Regions from separate parts of the Microbacterium sp. UBA1612 genome, predicted to be linked through region 1. Evidence: predicted binding sites of a transcription regulator. Region 1 holds the regulator's gene; each other region holds the start of a gene.
The links. Region 1 encodes HrcA, which represses chaperone genes, less so after heat shock. Its sites were predicted from a motif close to TTNGCACTCGNNNNNNNCGAGTGCNAA; they were not measured.
Positions count from the first base shown of each region.

Region 2: a site for HrcA is predicted at 2,293-2,319, ahead of groES (co-chaperone GroES). Genes of this name have one in related genera too.
Region 3: a site for HrcA is predicted at 1,853-1,879, ahead of B3S45_RS09440 (Hsp20/alpha crystallin family protein). Genes of this name have one in related genera too.
Region 4: a site for HrcA is predicted at 3,002-3,028, ahead of groL (chaperonin GroEL). Genes of this name have one in related genera too.

Region 1 covers NZ_DCMW01000003.1:26,314-30,704, reverse strand. The annotation lists gene dnaJ (molecular chaperone DnaJ) at 1-911, opposite strand, end outside; gene hrcA (heat-inducible transcriptional repressor HrcA) at 961-2,004, opposite strand; gene hemW (radical SAM family heme chaperone HemW) at 2,104-3,321, opposite strand; gene B3S45_RS00635 (DUF1990 family protein) at 3,341-3,991, opposite strand; gene lepA (translation elongation factor 4) at 4,043-4,391, opposite strand, start outside.
Region 2 covers NZ_DCMW01000023.1:234,973-239,363, reverse strand. The annotation lists gene B3S45_RS10805 (heavy metal translocating P-type ATPase) at 1-421, shown strand, start outside; gene B3S45_RS10800 (metal-sensitive transcriptional regulator) at 418-741, shown strand; gene rarD (EamA family transporter RarD) at 751-1,644, opposite strand; gene groES (co-chaperone GroES) at 1,913-2,209, opposite strand; gene B3S45_RS10785 (Hsp70 family protein) at 2,537-4,391, shown strand, end outside.
Region 3 covers NZ_DCMW01000022.1:18,912-23,302, forward strand. The annotation lists gene B3S45_RS09435 (L-serine ammonia-lyase, iron-sulfur-dependent, subunit alpha) at 1-1,208, opposite strand, end outside; gene B3S45_RS09440 (Hsp20/alpha crystallin family protein) at 1,298-1,768, opposite strand; tRNA gene B3S45_RS09445 (tRNA-Arg) at 2,057-2,129, opposite strand; gene B3S45_RS09450 (asparagine synthase) at 2,175-2,789, opposite strand; gene B3S45_RS09455 (hypothetical protein) at 2,973-3,173, shown strand; gene B3S45_RS09460 (DUF4383 domain-containing protein) at 3,310-3,723, shown strand; gene B3S45_RS09465 (hypothetical protein) at 3,733-4,284, shown strand; gene B3S45_RS09470 (aldose 1-epimerase family protein) at 4,335-4,391, opposite strand, start outside.
Region 4 covers NZ_DCMW01000019.1:266,575-270,965, forward strand. The annotation lists gene B3S45_RS09090 (nitroreductase family protein) at 1-118, opposite strand, end outside; gene msrB (peptide-methionine (R)-S-oxide reductase MsrB) at 136-543, opposite strand; gene B3S45_RS09100 (DUF2332 domain-containing protein) at 633-1,610, shown strand; gene B3S45_RS09105 (DUF3263 domain-containing protein) at 1,639-1,884, shown strand; gene B3S45_RS09110 (LytR C-terminal domain-containing protein) at 1,940-2,539, shown strand; gene B3S45_RS09115 (cold-shock protein) at 2,681-2,884, shown strand; gene groL (chaperonin GroEL) at 3,066-4,391, shown strand, end outside.

The DNA.
Region 1 (4,391 bases):
GTCAGGACATCGCCCGCCTGCACACCCGGCCGGATCTCCAGGTCGACCGTGCCGTCGAGTGACTCGATGGTCGTCGTCGTGCCGAGGACGGCATCGGGCATGGACACCTCCAACGTCGCCAGCAGGTCATCCCCCTCGCGGCTGAAGGTCTCGTGGTCCTTCACCGACACCTCGATGTAGAGGTCGCCGTTGGGGCCACCGGCCTGTCCCACCTCTCCCGAGCCGGGGAGCTGCAGCCGCAGGCCGGTCTCCACGCCCGCGGGGATGTCGAGGGACACGGTGCGACGTGCCCGAACCCGCCCCTGCCCCTGGCAGGTCGCGCACGGGTAGGGGATGGTCGTTCCGTAACCCTGGCACACCCGGCAGGGCGCGTTCGTCACGACATTGCCGAGCAGGCTCCGCACCTGCTGCTGGACGTGGCCCGAGCCGTGGCAGATGTCGCACGTGACCGGCTGCGTGTTCGGCTGGCAGCAGGAGCCGTCGCAGGTCTCGCACAGCACCGCTGTGTCGACCTCGATGTCGCGGTGGACGCCGAACACGACGTCGCCGAGATCGAGCGTGACGCGCACGAGCGCATCCTGTCCCCGCTCACGGCGGGAGCGGGGACGCGGACCCCGCGAGCCGCCGCCCCCGGCGGCACCGAAGAAGGTCTCGAAGATGTCGCCGAAGGAGCCGAATCCGGCGGCGCCACCACCGCCGAACGGCGAGTCGCCGCCCATGTCGTAGCGTGCTCGCTGATCGGGATCGCTCAGCACGTCGTACGCGTGCGTCACCGACTTGAACCGCTCGGCGGCGTCATCCCCTGGGTTCACGTCGGGGTGCAGCTCCCGCGCCAATCGCCGGTAGGCCTTCTTGATCTCGTCGGGGCTCGCGTCTCGCGAGACACCCAGCACTTCGTAGTGGTCAGCCACGTTCGCCTTCCCACCCGTGTCGCCACGGGATCGTCTGTGTTCGAGCGCCTCAGCGGGCGCCTTCGTCTTCTTCGAGCAGCCGCGACAGGTAGCGCGCCACCGCGCGCACCGATGCGAGGTTGCTCGGATAGTCCATGCGAGTCGGCCCGAGCACGCCGACACGCGCCCGGGCACCGGACGCGTCGTACTCGCCCGCGACGACCGACGCCTCCGCGAGACCGAAGGGCTCGTTCTCGCGTCCGATGCTCGCGGCGAGACCGTGCTCGTCGGCCACCATCTCCCCCATGAGGCGCATGAGCGTCACCTGCTCCTCGATCGCCTCGAGCAGCGGATAGATGCTTCCGCGGAAATCCGACTCGCGCCGTGCGAGATTGGCCGTTCCCGCCATCACGAGTCTGTCCTGCCGGAATTCGTCGAGTTCCTCCGCGACGATCATCGCGATCACGTCGATCACAGCGTCATCGGGCGAGCGGTGGTCGCCTCCAGCCGAAGCAAGGCGTTCGGCGATCGCGTGTGCACCGTCCCGGATGGGGCGGCCGACGATGAGATCGGCGATCGCCGCCCGCAGGCGCACGATCTCGTCCTCGGCGGGATCGCGCGGGAGGAAGACGAGCCGCTGCGACACGCGGCCGGTGTCGGTGACGATCACAACGAGCATGCGCCCCGCATCCAGCCCGACCAGCTCGATGTGGGACACATGCGCCTGGGCGAAGGAGGGATACTGCACGATGGCGACCTGGCCGGTCAGCTGGGTCAGCGCCCGGACCGTGCGCACCATGAGGTCGTCGAGATCTCCCGGCGCTTCGAGGAAGGCGGCGATGGCCGTCCGCTGCGCGGGCGAGAGCGGACGAACCTCGGCGAGGTGGTCGACGAAGACGCGATACCCCTTGTCGGTGGGTATCCGTCCGGACGAGGTGTGCGGTGCGGCGATGAGGTCCTCGTCCTCGAGCATCGCCATGTCGTTGCGGATCGTGGCCGCCGACACCCCGAAGGCGTGGCGCTCCACGATGGACTTGCTGCCGACCGGCTCGCGCGTCTCGACGTAGTCCTGCACGATCGCGCGGAGGACTTCCAGTCCGCGTGCGCTGACCATGGATCCTCCCGCATACGTGTCCGGCGTGCACTGGCACTCGTCTCGAGTGAGTGCCAATTCTATCGCGCCGACCGCCGGAGCGCGCGTCGGGCCCGCCCGTCAGTCCGTGAGGGCGCGCACGACGGCGTCGGCGAGCAGCCGGCCGCGAAGGGTGAGCACGATCGTGCCGCCGATCGCGCTGGCCCCATCGATCAGGCCGTCGGCGATGAGCCCCGGCACCGCGCCGCGTCGGTCGCGGGGCACGAGCGCGATCGGGAGCCCCTCGCGGATACGCGAACGCAGCAGCACGGTCTCGAGGTCCCGCGAGGAACGGTCCGGTCGCTCGCGCCCGGCCGCGGGAGACGAACCCTCGCTCAGCCGCGCGGCGTATGCGGCGGGGTGCTTGACGTTCCACCAGCGGAGGCCGCCGATGTGGCTGTGCGCGCCGGGCCCGAACCCCCACCAGTCCGTACCCCGCCAATAGGCGAGGTTGTGCTTCGACCGGTCGGATTCCCGCCGTGCCCAGTTGGAGACTTCATACCACTCCAGGCCCGCCGCGGCGAAGGCCGTCTCGGCGGCCTCGTACATGTCCGCCTGCAGGTCGTCGTCGGGTGCCGGCACCTCGCCGCGCCGGATCTGGCGCGCGAGCTTGGTGCCGTCCTCGATGATCAGGGCGTAGGCGGAGATGTGGTCCGGCTCCAGGGCGACCGCAGCGTCGACCGAGCGCGACCAATCCGAGAGGCTCTCCCCCGGCGCGCCGTAGATCAGGTCGATGCTCACCCCCAAACCCGCGGCGCGCGCGGCAGCCACGGCCTGGCCGACGTTCTCCGGTCGGTGCGTGCGATCGAGAGCGGCGAGCACGTGCGGGACCGCAGACTGCATGCCGATCGACATGCGGGTGACGCCGGCGTCGGCGAGCTCGTCGACGACGGCGGGGGTGACCGTGTCGGGATTGGCCTCCACGGTCACCTCCGCGCCGTTCGCGATCCCGAAGGTGTCTCGGATCCCCTCGAGCATGCGAGCGAGGTCGCCGGCAGGCAGGAGGGTCGGGGTCCCGCCGCCGAAGAACACCGTCGACGCCTCCCGCAACGGCCCGCGATGGGCCAGAACCCGTCCTGCGAGCCGCACCTCGTCCAAGAGCGTGTCGGCGTACGCGTCCTGCCGCGCACCGCGCAGCTCCCCGGCCGTATAGGTGTTGAAATCGCAGTATCCGCAGCGCACGCGACAGAACGGCACGTGCAGATACGCGCCGAAGGCGGCCGCGCCGCCGAGGACGAGATCATCGGGCAGCATCCCGTCCGCGGGAGCGGGATCACCGAGAGGCAGCGCAGCGCCCATCAGCGCGCTCGATCCGCACTCACGCGGGCGTCGTGTAGAGCGGCGAGATCGCCCGCAGATAGCGCGTGAAGAGTTCGCGACGCCGGCGGCGCGTCAGAGCGGGGATCAGTCGGTACAGCGTCGCGCGCGGCACATCGAAGGCGCGAACGGTGAACCAGACTTCGTCGTTGTCGTGCCATTCGATCATGAAGGATTCCTCGCCGCTGACGACCGAGCCGCCCACCGTGCCGAGGGCGAAGCCGATCCGTCGCGGCTCCTCCACCGCGAAGATCACCCGGAGTTCCGCGTCGACGCTCATGCCCGCGACTCGGCCGGCGAGCCGGATGGAGGTGCCCGCACCGACGAACGGGGTGCCGTCGGTGTCGAACCGCTGATCCGCCTCGGTGCGGCTGGGTGCGATCGGTGCGCCCTCGGCATCGAAGCTCACGCCCGAGTACATCGGCCCGGGCGCGGGGCGCACATCGCTGAGGGTGAGTCCCGACCCGCGCTGCGCCGTCCATGACAGCAGCGATTCGCCCGCGCTGCGGAAGCGCGACTCCCCCGATCCGATCCGCCACGCCTGCTCGGCGGGGATGCTCCGCTCCGGCGGGAAGTGCATGAGGTCAGGCGCCTGCGTCGCCCCGACGGCTGCGTAGTCGACCGTGTCGTCCTTGAAGGTTCCGCGGCGCATATGTCGAGCCTACCGATCCGCTCCCGAGCATCCGGTGAGTGCCGGAAGCTCCTACTTCTTCGTCTCGACGTCACCGGACAGCGCGGCGATGAACGCCTCCTGGGGCACTTCGACGCGACCGACCATCTTCATGCGCTTCTTGCCCTCCTTCTGCTTCTCCAGCAGCTTGCGCTTGCGGGAGATGTCGCCGCCGTAGCACTTGGCCAGCACGTCCTTGCGAATGGCACGGATGTTCTCACGGGCGATGATCCGCGCGCCGATGGCCGCCTGGATCGGCACCTCGAACTGCTGGCGGGGAATCAGCTTGCGCAGCCGCTCGGTCATCATCGTGCCGTAGCCGTACGCCTTCTCCCGATGCACGATCGAGCTGAACGCATCGACCTTCTCGCCCTGCAGGAGG
Region 2 (4,391 bases), on a different contig from region 1:
GGTCCTGCCGGAAGGCAAGGTCGACACCATCCGCGCGCTGCAGAGCGAGGGACGGGTCGTCGCGATGGTCGGTGACGGGGTCAACGACGCCGCCGCCCTCGCACAGGCCGACCTCGGCATCGCCATGGGCACCGGAACCGATGCCGCGATCGCCGCATCCGATCTCACCCTGGTGCGCGGAGACCTGCTCGCCGCCGTCGACGCGCTGCGGCTGTCGCGCGCGACCCTGCGTACGATCAAGACCAATCTGTTCTGGGCGTTCGCCTACAACACCGCCGCTATCCCCCTCGCCGCCCTGGGGCTGCTGAACCCGATGATCGCCGGCGCCGCGATGGCGTTCTCCAGCGTCTTCGTCGTCGGCAACAGCCTGCTGCTGCGCCGCTTCCGCGCCACCGCCCCGACACCGAAGGAGTCCCGATGACCGACACCGCCCCGATCGCCGACACCGCCGAGGCGCACGCCCACCACGGCTACATCAGCGACAAGGCCCGCTACCTCAATCGCCTGAAGCGGATCGAGGGGCAGGCGCGCGGCATCCGCACCATGGTCGAGGACGAGCGCTACTGCATCGACATCCTGACCCAGATCAGCGCGCTTACCAGCGCGCTGGAGACCGTGGCGCTGGGGCTCCTCGACGACCACCTGCGTCACTGCGTGGTCGACGCCGCGCGAGGCGGAGGGCCCGAGGCCGAGGAGAAGATCGCGGAGGCTTCGCAGGCCATCGCCCGCCTCGTGCGGTGACGCGCTCCGCTACGTGAGGTCGGCCACATCCGAGGCCGTGCGGCGTGACCGGCGCGCAGCCGACACGGAGTCCGCCGACAGGATCACGAGCGCCACCCAGACCAGGGCGAAGCCGATCCAGCGCTCCGGCGGCATGGGCTCCTGCAGGATCCACACCCCGATCGTGAACTGCAGGATCGGGGCGACGAACTGCAGAAGGCCGATGACGGTCAGCGGCACTCGGCGCGCGCCCGCGGCGAACAGCAGCAGAGGGGTGGCCGTCATGACGCCGGCCAGAAGCAGCAGCACGGCGTGCACGGCTCCGGCGGTGCCGAGCGTGAGACCGGCGGTCACCCCCACCGCGCTCAGCTGGATGATGGCGACCGGGGTGAGCCAGAGCGATTCGAGCGTGAGCCCGCTCACCGCGTCGACGGAGGGGCCGATCTGCTTCTTGACGAGCCCGTACAGTCCGAAGGAGGTCGCCAGCGACAGCGCGATCCACGGGAACGCACCGTATCCCGCCACGATCACCCCGACCGCTGCGGCCGCGATGCCGAGCGCGACCCACTGCGTGACGCGCAGCCGCTCCCGGAGGATGAGGACGCCCAACAGCACGGTCAGGATCGGATTGATGAAATATCCGAGACTCGTCTCGATCACGTGCCCGGTCAGGGTCGCGATGAGGAACACCTGCCAGTTGACGTAGATGAGCAGGCCCGCCACCACCGTCCAGCCGACGAGCCGTCGCTGCCGGAGGATCGCCAACAGCCGAGGCCACGTGCGTGTGACGGTCAGCAGCATCGCGCAGAACACCAGTGACAGCAGGATGCGCCATGCGACGACTTCCCACGGCCCGGTGGGTGCGAGCGCGAGGAAGTACAGCGGCAGGAACCCCCACAGGAGGTACGCGCCGAACGTGTACAGGCCGCCCCACGCTCGCTCTCGGGAGGCGTCCGTCGGCGAGGCGCCTGCATCGGTGGACGACGGAACGCCGACGCCCGCGGTCACGAGCGCGGTCTCCCCCAGGTCGGGGGCGTCTCGTGCTGCCTCGTCGGCGTCGCCGGCTCCCCTGGGGGGCTCGGGCGCGTCGAGGTTCACCGGTTCATCGTAGTCCTGACCTGCCGCGCCCGATCGCCGCAGCGAAAAGGGCCCGGATGCCGAAGCATCCGAGCCCTTCGTCACGCGGGGTGTCTCAGCGGACGACGACCGCCAGAACGTCGCGCGCCGACAGCACGAGGTACTCATCGGCACCGAACTTGACCTCGGTACCGCCGTACTTGCTGTAGATCACGCGGTCGCCGACGGCGACGTCGACCGGGACACGGTTGCCGTTGTCGTCGATGCGACCGGGACCGACCGCCACGACCTCGCCCTCCTGGGGCTTCTCCTTGGCGGTGTCGGGGATGACCAGACCGCTGGACGTGGTCTGCTCGGCCTCGACCTGCGTGATGACGATGCGGTCCTCGAGCGGCTTGATGGAAACCGACACGGGTCTACCTCTGCTTTCCTATGAGACGTCAAGACTCGTTAGCAAACTCGGAGTGAGAGTGCTAACGCAAGTCTAGGGAAGCGCTGGCACTCTTGCAACGCGAGTGCCAGATTCGCGATCGACACGTATCAGCACGGCCCTGGCCGTCTCCCCTCATGTGTGTGTACGATGACAACACCGAGACCGGGTCAGCTGGGTGACCTGGCATCGGATGCAGACGACGGCGTTCGCCACCGTGACCGCTCCTCGTCTGCCGCACTGGGACACTGGGAACAACTGGGGTAATCACGAGCTCTCGCCAGCTCGCGCCCGATCCGTGGGGGGATCATGGCAACGGCGTATTTTCTGGGTATCGACGTCGGTACGAGCAGGACGGCGGCAGCGACCGCACGGTCCGCTCCCGACACCACACTCGACACCCGAAGCTTTCCGCTCGGGCGCAGCACCGACAGTGCTCCGTCGTCGGTGTTCGTCACCGCTGATGGCCTGCTCTTCGGAGACGCGGCCGAACGACGCGGCATCAGCCAGCCCGAACGGCTCGTGCGCGAGTTCAAGCGCAGCATCGGCGACGACGTTCCACTGTCGGTGGCGGGGCGGACTCTTCCGCCCGAGCAGCTCTATGCGCACACCGTCGCCTCGGTCATCGAGGCCGTCGTCGAGCGCGAGGGATCATCACCCGAGGGCATCATGCTCACCCACCCGACCGGGTGGGGCTCCCACCGGCTGGGCCTGATCCGCAGCGCGCTCGGGCGCGCCGAGGTCGGCGAGGTGTCGCTGATCACCGAACCCGAGGCCGCCGCACGGCAGTACGAAGCCGGCAGGATTCTGGAGCCGGGCCGCTCGCTCGCCGTCTACGACCTCGGCGGCGGCACGTTCGACTCCGTCATCCTCCGCAAGTCCGACGACGGCGGGTTCGCGCCCCTCGGCAGCGCGTCGGGGATCGACGACCTCGGTGGAGCCGACTTCGACGACGAGGTGCTCCGCCACGTGCTCCGCGCTGCGGGCGTGACCGCAGCCGACCTGCAGTCCGACGACGCCGACATGCGGCTGGCGCTGTCGCAGCTGCGCCGGGAGTGCGTCGACGCCAAAGAGGCGCTCTCGTTCGACTCCGACGTGACGATCCCGGTGCTCCTACCCACGGGCGCGGCGAGCGTTCGGCTGACGCGCGCGGAGTTCGAGGACATGATCGCGCCGTCGGTGGAGCGCACGGCCGATACGCTCGAAGACACGCTCGAGGCCACGGGTCTCAGTCCCGACGACGTCGAGAGCATCCTGCTCGTCGGCGGATCATCTCGCATCCCGCTCGTCGCGCAGATGCTCTCCGAGCGCTTCGACCGTCCGATCGCGATCGATGCCGATCCGAAGTCCTCGATCGCCCTCGGCGCAGCGCGGGCCATCGCACCGGCCGCCGAGATCGGCGCGGGTCTCGCCCTGCTGCCGGCCGGGTCCGCCGCGGCACTGGTCGACGACGCCCCCGTCGCCGAGGCGGCCGATGTCGCCGAGGCACCCACGCCGCTTCCCGCTCGCCGGTCTCGGGCGATCCCGATCGCGGCGTCCGCAGCGGGCGCGCTCGTGCTCGCGAGCGGCCTCGTGCTCGCGAACGCGACCGGACTCGGCAACAGCACCCTCGCCGCCGGCTCGAGCCAGCAGTCGCTGAGCGAGTGGCTCGGCATGGAGCTGACCGCGTCCTCGCAGGCGGTCAGCGAGACGAGTGAGCCCGAGGCGGCCGGTGAGGAACCGGGTGCTGCCGATGCGGTCAAGGCCGCGCCCCGGCCGAAGGCGGACACCGGCGGCTGGACCACACCGCGCAGCAACCCGATGGTGCACAACACCCGCACCACACCGAAGTCATCGTCCTCCTCCTCGAGTGCCACGCAGGGGCGCACGTCGCCGTCGAAGTCGGCGCCGCCGAAGTCCTCGGGATCCAGCGGATCGACGGGGTCGAGCGGGTCGTCGGGCTCGAGCGGTTCGTCCGGGTCCAGCGGCTCCACCGGATCGACCGGCTCGTCCGGATCCGGCGGGTCGACGACCACGCCGTCGACGCCTCCGACCACATCGACACCGACGCCGACCACCCCGTCGACGCCCTCGCCCTCGACACCGTCGACCACTCCGACGCAGGAGCCGGACCCGACCCCGACCGAGCCGACGACGGACCCGTCGCCGACGACCGACCCGACGC
Region 3 (4,391 bases), on a different contig from region 1:
TTCGTGCCGCCCATCACCGCCGTCAGTCCGCCGGCCGCCATCGCGCACGCCGACCCGACCTCGGCCTGACAGCCGCCTTCGGCGCCCGAGATCGACGCGTTCGCCTTGAAGAGCGACCCGAGAGCGGTCGCCGTGAGAAGGAAGCGCCGGATGCCACGGCGGCGGTTCGCCTCCGCGACGGCGTCGTCGTCCCCCGCGTCGGCGACATCGCCCGCGGTGCCGAACCCCAAGAGGGCACTGCCGACCAGTTCCCCGTGGGGCGTGACGGCGTTTCCGGCGCCGAGTCCCGAGTCGGCCAGGAAACGCCACCAGTACATCGCGACCGCCGGCAGGATTCCGGCCGCACCGTTCGTCGGCGCGGTGACGACCCGGCCTCCGGCGGCGTTCTCCTCGTTCACGGCCAGGGCGAACGCGCCGAGCCACTCTCCCGGCAACTCGCGACCACCGGCCGCAGTGGTGTCCTCGAGCTGTGCTCGGATCACGCTCGCGCGCCGCTTCACCTTCAGCATGCCCGGCAGCACCCCGTCGGCGTGCAGACCCGCCGTCACACAGTCGGCCATCGCATCCCAGATGCGATCGAGGCCGGCCGCGACCTCGGCCTCCGAGCGCAGCGCCGTCTCGTTCATGCGCGCAGCCTCGGCGATCGTCAGGTGGCGCTCGTCGCAGATCGCGAGGAGCTCCTCCGCCGAATCGAAGCGGATCGGTGACGGAGTCGCTTCGATCCTCGGAGCCTCGCCGTCGCGCCGGATGAAACCGCCGCCCACGGAGTAGTAGGTCTCCTCAGCCAGCACGCCGCCCTCGTCGTCGCGCGCGACGAGCGTCATCGCGTTCGGATGCTCCGGGAGGCGCGTCCGAGGTTCGAAGCTCACGTCCGCCTTGGCGAAGGGCACCGGTCTCATGCCGCCGAGGAGCATCCGGTCCCCGTCCGCCAGGTTCGACCAGGCCCCGCGGATCGCTCCCGGATCGGCCGTCTCGGGATCGAGCCCGGAAAGCCCGGCGACCACCGCATCCGGAGTGCCGTGGCCGATTCCTGTCGCCCCGAGGGACCCGTAGAGCGCGCACGTCACACCCGTGACCCGGTCGAGAAGCTTGCTCTCGCGCAGGCGGACGGCGAAGTCACGCCCGGCGCGCATCGGGCCGACGGTGTGGGAGCTCGAGGGTCCTACTCCGATGGAGAACAGCTCGAACGCCGAGACATAGGCGCTCATCGCTCCAGGCTACGCCCCACGGCCTGCTCCGCGCCGAGACAGAGCGACAGCCCCGGCTCGTGGAGTCGGGGCTGTCGCCGGAGGGAGGTCTACTGTTCGACGGGCGTCGGTCCGTCCGCGGATGCCGCGGAGTGGGACTCATGCGCCTGCAGCACCGAGTGCTGGGCCTCGGTCGCGACCTCGATCTTGCGCGGCTTCGCCTTCTCGCTGACCGGGATCGTCACCGACAGCACGCCGTTGCCGTAGCTCGCCGAGATGCGTTCAGTGTCGATGCCCTGTCCGAGGTTCAGCTGCCGAACGAAGCTCGCCGCCTCGCGCTCCCGGGTGATCCACTTGACGCCGTCGCCCGACGCGAGGGTCCGCTCGGCGCGAATCGTCAGCAGCTGGCCGTCGACGTCGATGTCGACCGAGCCCGGGTCGATGCCGGGGAGGTCGGCGTTCAGGACGTAGTGGTCGCCATCGCGATAGAGGTCCATCGGCATGCGGCGGGGTCCACGTCGCGCGTCGAGGAGGCTCGACGCCATGCGGTCCAGCTCACGGAACGGGTCGTAGGTTCCCATTTCTGCTCCTTCGTAGCGGGTCGGATGCGGCCATCCGACAGTGTCTTGTCCAAGTTGAGTCACATTGACTCAAGTAAGCCCAGATTAGCACTCTCCTCCTGCGAGTGCCAGATCTTTCGATCGCCCTGGGCGAACGGGACGACAAGAATGCCGAAAGGGTCGGGATCAGCCGGCAGCGCCGACCTCGGGACGCCATCGCGCCCGCGTGCCATACGGGCCGACCGCCGCCGGAAACGCGAAAATCCCCCGCCCGATGGGCGAGGGATTCCTCACTGTCTCAACACAGTGCGCGCCTCGAGGGACTCGAACCCCCAACCTTCTGATCCGTAGTCAGATGCTCTATCCATTGAGCTAGAGGCGCAGGACCTCCGCGCGAAACGGCGCGAAGGCCGAGGTTCAGACTACCTCACGATTCGGTCGGTGGCGAATCGATGGCGGCGGCGACGTCTTCCGGTTCGTCCACCGCTCCGACCGTGACGTCGCCGATACGACGGCGGTGGGCTGCCAGGCGCGGCAGATCGACGAGACGCAGAGCCTGCATGCGTGCGGCCCGCATCTGCCCGTAGTCGGGTTCGAGGTCGGGACGTGCTCCCTCGACGACCAGCCGCCGCTGCAGATTCGACTCGACGTCGCCCCAGGCGGCCTGGCGTGCACCGGCGACGAGTTCAGCGACGGCCTCGGCGTCGTCGGCCCGCTCGCGCAGCACCTTCGCGACGCCGGTGTACTGCCGCTGTCGACGTCGAAGGTTGCGGGTGTCCCGATCGCGGTAGTCGTGCGTGCCGTCGGGATCGGAGTACTTCCCCCACGCCTTCTTGCGCTGCTTGCGGGTGAGGTCGGCCGCGGCCTCCTGCTCGGCGGCGAGCGCCAGAAGCGTCTCCCTGGCGAAAGGGGCGACCCGTTCGGGATCGAAGGGCTCGTTGCGCGCGATCGTGTCGACGAGGATGCGGTTGCGCACCGCGAGCCGTGCCGCGGCGTCGGCGATCGAGACACCTTCCGCGATCGCGTCTGCGTTGCGCCCCATCCGCACACCTCCCGTCCACACGAGATCGTATCGTCCGCACCTGAGCCGGATCTGGCATGCGCCGTGTGCGATACCCGTCGCCCGAAGCCCGCGCAAGCCCATCCCCAAGCCCGCACGCGCGCAATAGCGTCTCAACCGGGCCCAGACAGGGACCCGGTTGCCTTTCGAGAAGAGGAGTGACTCATGGGATTCATGGATGACGCGAAGGATGCCGCGGAGACCGCCGGTCGCAAGGCCGGCGAAGCGTGGGAAGACACCCGGGACCGCATCGACGACAAGCTCGACGAGATGCGCGCGGAATCCGACGTCAAGAAGGCCGAAGCAGAGCGCGACTCGGTGAAGGCGAAGAACGAGGCCAACGAGAAGATGCGCGGCGACAGCTGACCCGCTCGCTCCGGGCCCGCGCGACGCAGCGGACCCGGGAGTTTCCGCGGACATCGGCACCCGCGGGCAATCCGAAAATGCCGATACTGCGAATCACCTGTGCGACACCCCGTTGCACAGATTCAGGAGGTTACACATGTCATCGTCACCGAACCGCCTCGTCGCCTCGATCATCGGCGCGGTCTACATCGTCGTAGGTCTGCTCGGTTTCCTCGTCACCGGCGGCGTCGGATTCATCGCGACCGAGGGTGGGCTGCTCCTCGGCATCTTCGAGGTGAACCCGCTGCACAACATCGTCCACGTCGCGGTGGGAGCCGTTCTCCTCATCGGCGGCCTGTCGTCCGTGGCCGCGGCCAAGGGCATCAACATCGCCGTGGGAGCTGTCTACCTCCTGCTCGGCGTCGTCGGGTTCTTCCTGGTGGGAACCGCGGCGAACATCCTCGCCCTCAACACGTTCGACCACTTCCTGCACCTGGCGAGCGCCATCGTGCTGCTCGGCGTCGGCCTTGCCGCGGACCGGAGCACGTCTGCTCGCGGCCGCCTCGCCTGAGCCGGACAGATGTCGAGCTCGCACGACGCTCGTCGGCGCACCCCCGCGATCGCGTGGACCGTCACGGTTCCCGCGATCGCGGCGTGGGGCGCCGGCCTCATCCAACTCGCCCTCGCGGCGGGCGCGATCACGGCCGACGACTCGTCGCTCGCATCGCGAGCCATCGGCGTCGCCCTGCTCCCTCTCGGCGCGGCGGCGATGGTGTGGGGCGCCGTCGTCCTCGCGCGTGGCGTCCTGCCGCTTCCTCGCGTCACGATCGCCGCATCGATCGGCGCCATCCTGGCGATCGCCGGCGCCCTGATCGTCGACGCGGCGCACACGAGCGCGTTCGCCGCCGCCGCCGCCGTCGCGCTCATCATCGTGGTCGCCGCCTCGAGCGCCCGCGCCCTGCGGCGCACCGGCCGGCGCCCGAGCGGGAGCACGGGTGGCGCCGTCATCGGCCTCGTCGCGGGGGCCATCGTGGTGTCGGCCCTCGTCACCCCCGCGCTGTCATCCGTCGAGGCGACACGCCTCGCCGATACTCCGGGCGGCTATCAGCCGGCGACGCACGACCACCACTGACGATCGAACGCAGCGGTCAGGCGAACGCAGCGGTCAGGCGAACGCAGCGGTCAGGCGATCGCCGCGATCCGCCACGATGCCGTCGACTCCTGCCCCGGCTCGATCAC
Region 4 (4,391 bases), on a different contig from region 1:
GCCACGGCTTCAGCGACGAGTGGTCGGCCACGCGTCCGGCAGCGGCCACGAGATCGAGCAGTTCGTCGTGGCTGGGAGCCGCGTCGGTGACCTTCGACAGCGAGCGCCGCCGGCGCATCGCCTCGACGACTGTGGTCACGCGTCGTTCTCGGGCGTGAAGTTCATCGAGAGGGAGTTCATGCAGTAACGGTCGCCGGTGGGGGTGCCGAAGCCGTCGGGGAACACGTGACCGAGGTGCGAGCCGCAGGACGCACAGCGCACCTCGGTGCGCTCCATGCCGTGGCTGTTGTCCTCGAGCAGCTGCACCGCGTCGGGGCGGATCGACTCGTAGAAGCTCGGCCAGCCGCAGTGGGAGTCGAACTTGGTGCCGCTCTTGAACAGCTCGGCGCCGCACGCGGCACACGTGTAGAGCCCGGCGCGCTCCTCGTCGAGGAGTTCACCGGTCCAGGGACGCTCGGTGCCGGCCTCGCGCAGCACCTGGTACTGCTCGGGGGTGAGCTCTTCGCGCCACTGCGCGTCGGTCTTGTCGACGGAATAGTCCATGGAGATCTCCTTCCCCTCCATTCAACCGCAGCGCGCCGCATCGGGCGCCGAGTGTGACGATGATGACGCCGACAGCGGACAATGGGCGCATGGATGCCGTGGCCGAGGTCGCCGATCGCTATCGGCGGTTCGCGGTGGCGGAAGCTCCATCACGATCCTCTCTCTACGCGGAGTGGGCGGCGGGTGTCGCCGATGACGTCGACGTGTGCCACGTGCTCGCGCGCATCCCGGCCTCTCGCCGGCAGCCACCGCTCGTGTTCGCCGTCACGCGGATGCTGGGCGCGCCCGAGCAGGCCTTCTCGCGTTGGCGCGACTGGCTCCTGGAGCACGCCGACGCCGTCGTCGAGGAGACGTCGCGACGCTCGCTGCAGACCAACGAGCCCCTGCGGTGCGCCGCCCTGCTGCCGGCGCTCGCGACGATCCCCGGACCGATCGGCTTCCTCGAGGTGGGTGCGAGCGCCGGTCTCTGTCTGCAGCCCGACCGCTACTCGTACCGCTACCGCCGGCCGGATCACCCCGACGTGCGACTCGACCCGCCTTCCGGCATGTCGCCGGTCGTCCTCGACGCGAACATCACGGGCGACGCTCCGCTGCGCCTGCCTGAGATCCGGTGGCGGATGGGCGCCGACCTCACACCGATGTCGGCGGGCGATCCCGATGACCGCGCCTTCCTCATGGCCCTGGTGTGGCCGGGGGAGCGGGGTCGAGCGCAGCGGATCGAGGCCGCGCTCGATCTCGCCCGTCGCGAGCCGATCGAGGTGGCATCCGGCGACGCGAGCGATCCCGATCTCGTCCCTCGGCTTCTCTCGGGGATGCCCGACGGGCTCACCCCGGTCGTGTCGACTCTGGGGCTCCTGCCCCACCTGCCCCGGGCGGCGCGTGAGCGGCTCATCGGCGCCATCGCCGACACCGGGGCCATCTGGGTGTCGCTGGACCCGCTGCAGGCGCACGATCGGTGGACCGCGCCCGTCGACCCGGGTGCGGGCCGGTTCGTGCTGCACCGCGACGGCGCGCCGCTGGCCTACGCGGATCCGCTCGGCGCATCCCTGGAGTGGCTTACGGGATGACGGTGCCGGCACGGTTACCGTGGACGACGTGTCCCTCTCCGACCGCGACCGTGCGCTCCTCGATTTCGAGGCGCAGTGGCATCGCCACGTCGGAGCCAAGGAGGAGGCGATCCGCGCGGAACTCGGGCTCGCCCCGGCTCGCTACTATCAGCTGCTCGACCGGCTGATCGACACGGTCGAGGCGCAGCGTCATGACCCGATGCTGGTGAAGCGCCTGCGGCGGCGCCGCGACGTGTCCGAATCCGGGCGCGCGACCCGGTCGATGCCGGGCTGAGCAGCCCTCGGGGCGGATTCCCGGGTTCACCGACGGGTGCCGGTAGCATCGTGGGGTGCCGAAATCGACCTACCCGCGGGATCGCTTCGACGACCTCCCCGCGGACAGCGGGCGCGTCGGCGCCCACCGGGCCGAGAACCCGCACATGCGCGGGTGGGTCGTCTTCCTGTGGGCCGCGGTCGCCACTCTCGTGCTCATCGTCGCGGGCATCTTCGCGACGCTGGTCCTCAGCGGACGCGTCTCCCTCGCTCCCGACGCCGCTCCCGAGCCGACGCCCACGGCGACCATCGAGCCGGTGATCGACACCGCGTACGACGTGCTCGTGCTCAACGCCACGCCCGAGGCGGGTCTCGCCACGCAGGTCAAGGACGTGCTCGTCGAGGCCGGGTGGTCCGCCGATCAGGTCAACGCGAGCGAAGCGGGAACCTCCGACTTCGCCGAGACGACCGTGTACTACGCCTTCCCCGGCGACGAAGCCGCCGCGGCGGGCGTCGCCGAGCTGCTCGACGGGGCACGCATCGAGCAGAGCGACTTCTACCAGCCGACCGACGACGCCGCCACCGAAGACGTCGACGAGAGCGAATCGGCTCAGCTGACCGTGGTCATCGGCCTCGACCACACCGACAGCGCGTCGGAGGAGACGCCCGCTCCCTGACGCGAACCCCCTCGGGACCAGCGGTTGTTTCACGCCGGTAAATACTTCTATGCGCCCCTGTCAACAGTTGCTGTGATGGCGGTTCGGTGAATTCGCGTCTGCCTACGATGAGCCTGTCCCACCGCACTACAGGAGATTCGCATGGCTCAGGGCACCGTCAAGTGGTTCAACGCCGAGAAGGGTTTCGGCTTCATCACCGTGACCGACGGGCAGGACGTCTTCGTCCACTACTCCAACATCGAGATGAGCGGTTTCCGCGTGCTCGAAGAAGGACAGGCGGTCGAGTTCACCGTCGGGTCGGGCCAGAAGGGCCCGCAGGCGGAGTCCGTTCGCGTCGTCGCCTGACGCGCCGTCACGTCGCGCGCCGAGCGCGTGAGGAAGGGCGGGATGCTGCGGCATCCCGCCCTTCGTCGTGAACACGGACGGTGGCTTGCACTCCCCGGGGGCGAGTGCCAGAATGTATTAGCACTCGTCTCATACGAGTGCTAATGACCGAAGGCCAACGTCCGGGAGGGACGACACACACATGGCAAAGATGATCGCTTTCGATGAAGAGGCCCGTCGCGGCCTCGAGCGCGGCCTCAACACGCTGGCCGACGCCGTCAAGGTGACCCTGGGCCCGCGTGGGCGCAACGTCGTGCTGGAGAAGAAGTGGGGCGCCCCCACCATCACCAACGACGGCGTCTCGATCGCCAAGGAGATCGAACTCGACGACCCGTACGAGAAGATCGGCGCGGAGCTCGTCAAGGAGGTCGCCAAGAAGACCGACGACGTCGCGGGCGACGGCACCACGACCGCCACCGTTCTCGCTCAGGCACTCGTCCGCGAGGGTCTGCGCAACGTCGCAGCCGGCGCCGACCCGATCTCGCTCAAGCGCGGCATCGAGAAGGCCGTCAAGATGATCACCGACCAGCTGCTGGCCGACGCCAAGGAGGTCGAGTCGAAGGAGCAGATCGCCGCGACCGCGTCGATCTCCGCCGCTGACCCCGAGATCGGCGAGCTCATCGCCGAGGCGATCGACAAGGTCGGCAAGGAAGGCGTCGTGACCGTCGAGGAGTCGCAGACCTTCGGCACCGAGCTCGAGCTCACCGAGGGCATGCGCTTCGACAAGGGGTACATCAACCCCTACTTCGTCACCGACCCCGAGCGTCAGGAAGTCGTCTTCGAGGACCCCTACATCCTCATCGCGAACCAGAAGATCTCGAACATCAAGGACCTTCTGCCGATCGTCGACAAGGTGATCCAGGACGGCAAGGAGCTCCTCATCATCGCCGAGGACGTCGAGGGCGAAGCCCTCGCGACCTTGGTGCTGAACAAGATCCGCGGCATCTTCAAGTCGGCTGCCGTCAAGGCTCCCGGCTTCGGCGACCGTCGCAAGGCTCAGCTGCAGGACATCGCGATCCTCACCGGCGGCCAGGTCATCACCGAAGAGGTGGGCCTCAAGCTCGAGAACACCACGCTGGACCTCCTCGGCCGTGCTCGCAAGGTGATCATCACCAAGGACGAGACCACGATCGTCGAGGGCGCCGGCGAGGCGGACCAGATCGAGGGTCGCGTGACCCAGATCCGTCGCGAGATCGACAACACCGACAGCGACTACGACCGCGAGAAGCTCCAGGAGCGCCTCGCCAAGCTCGCCGGCGGCGTGGCCGTCATCAAGGCTGGTGCGGCGACCGAGGTCGAGCTCAAGGAGCGCAAGCACCGCATCGAGGACGCCGTCCGCAACGCGAAGGCCGCCGTCGAGGAAGGTGTCGTCGCCGGTGGTGGCGTGGCCCTCATTCAGGCCGGCAAGGGCGCGTTCGCGAACGTCGAGCTCACCGGTGACGAGGCGACCGGCGCCAACATCGTGAAG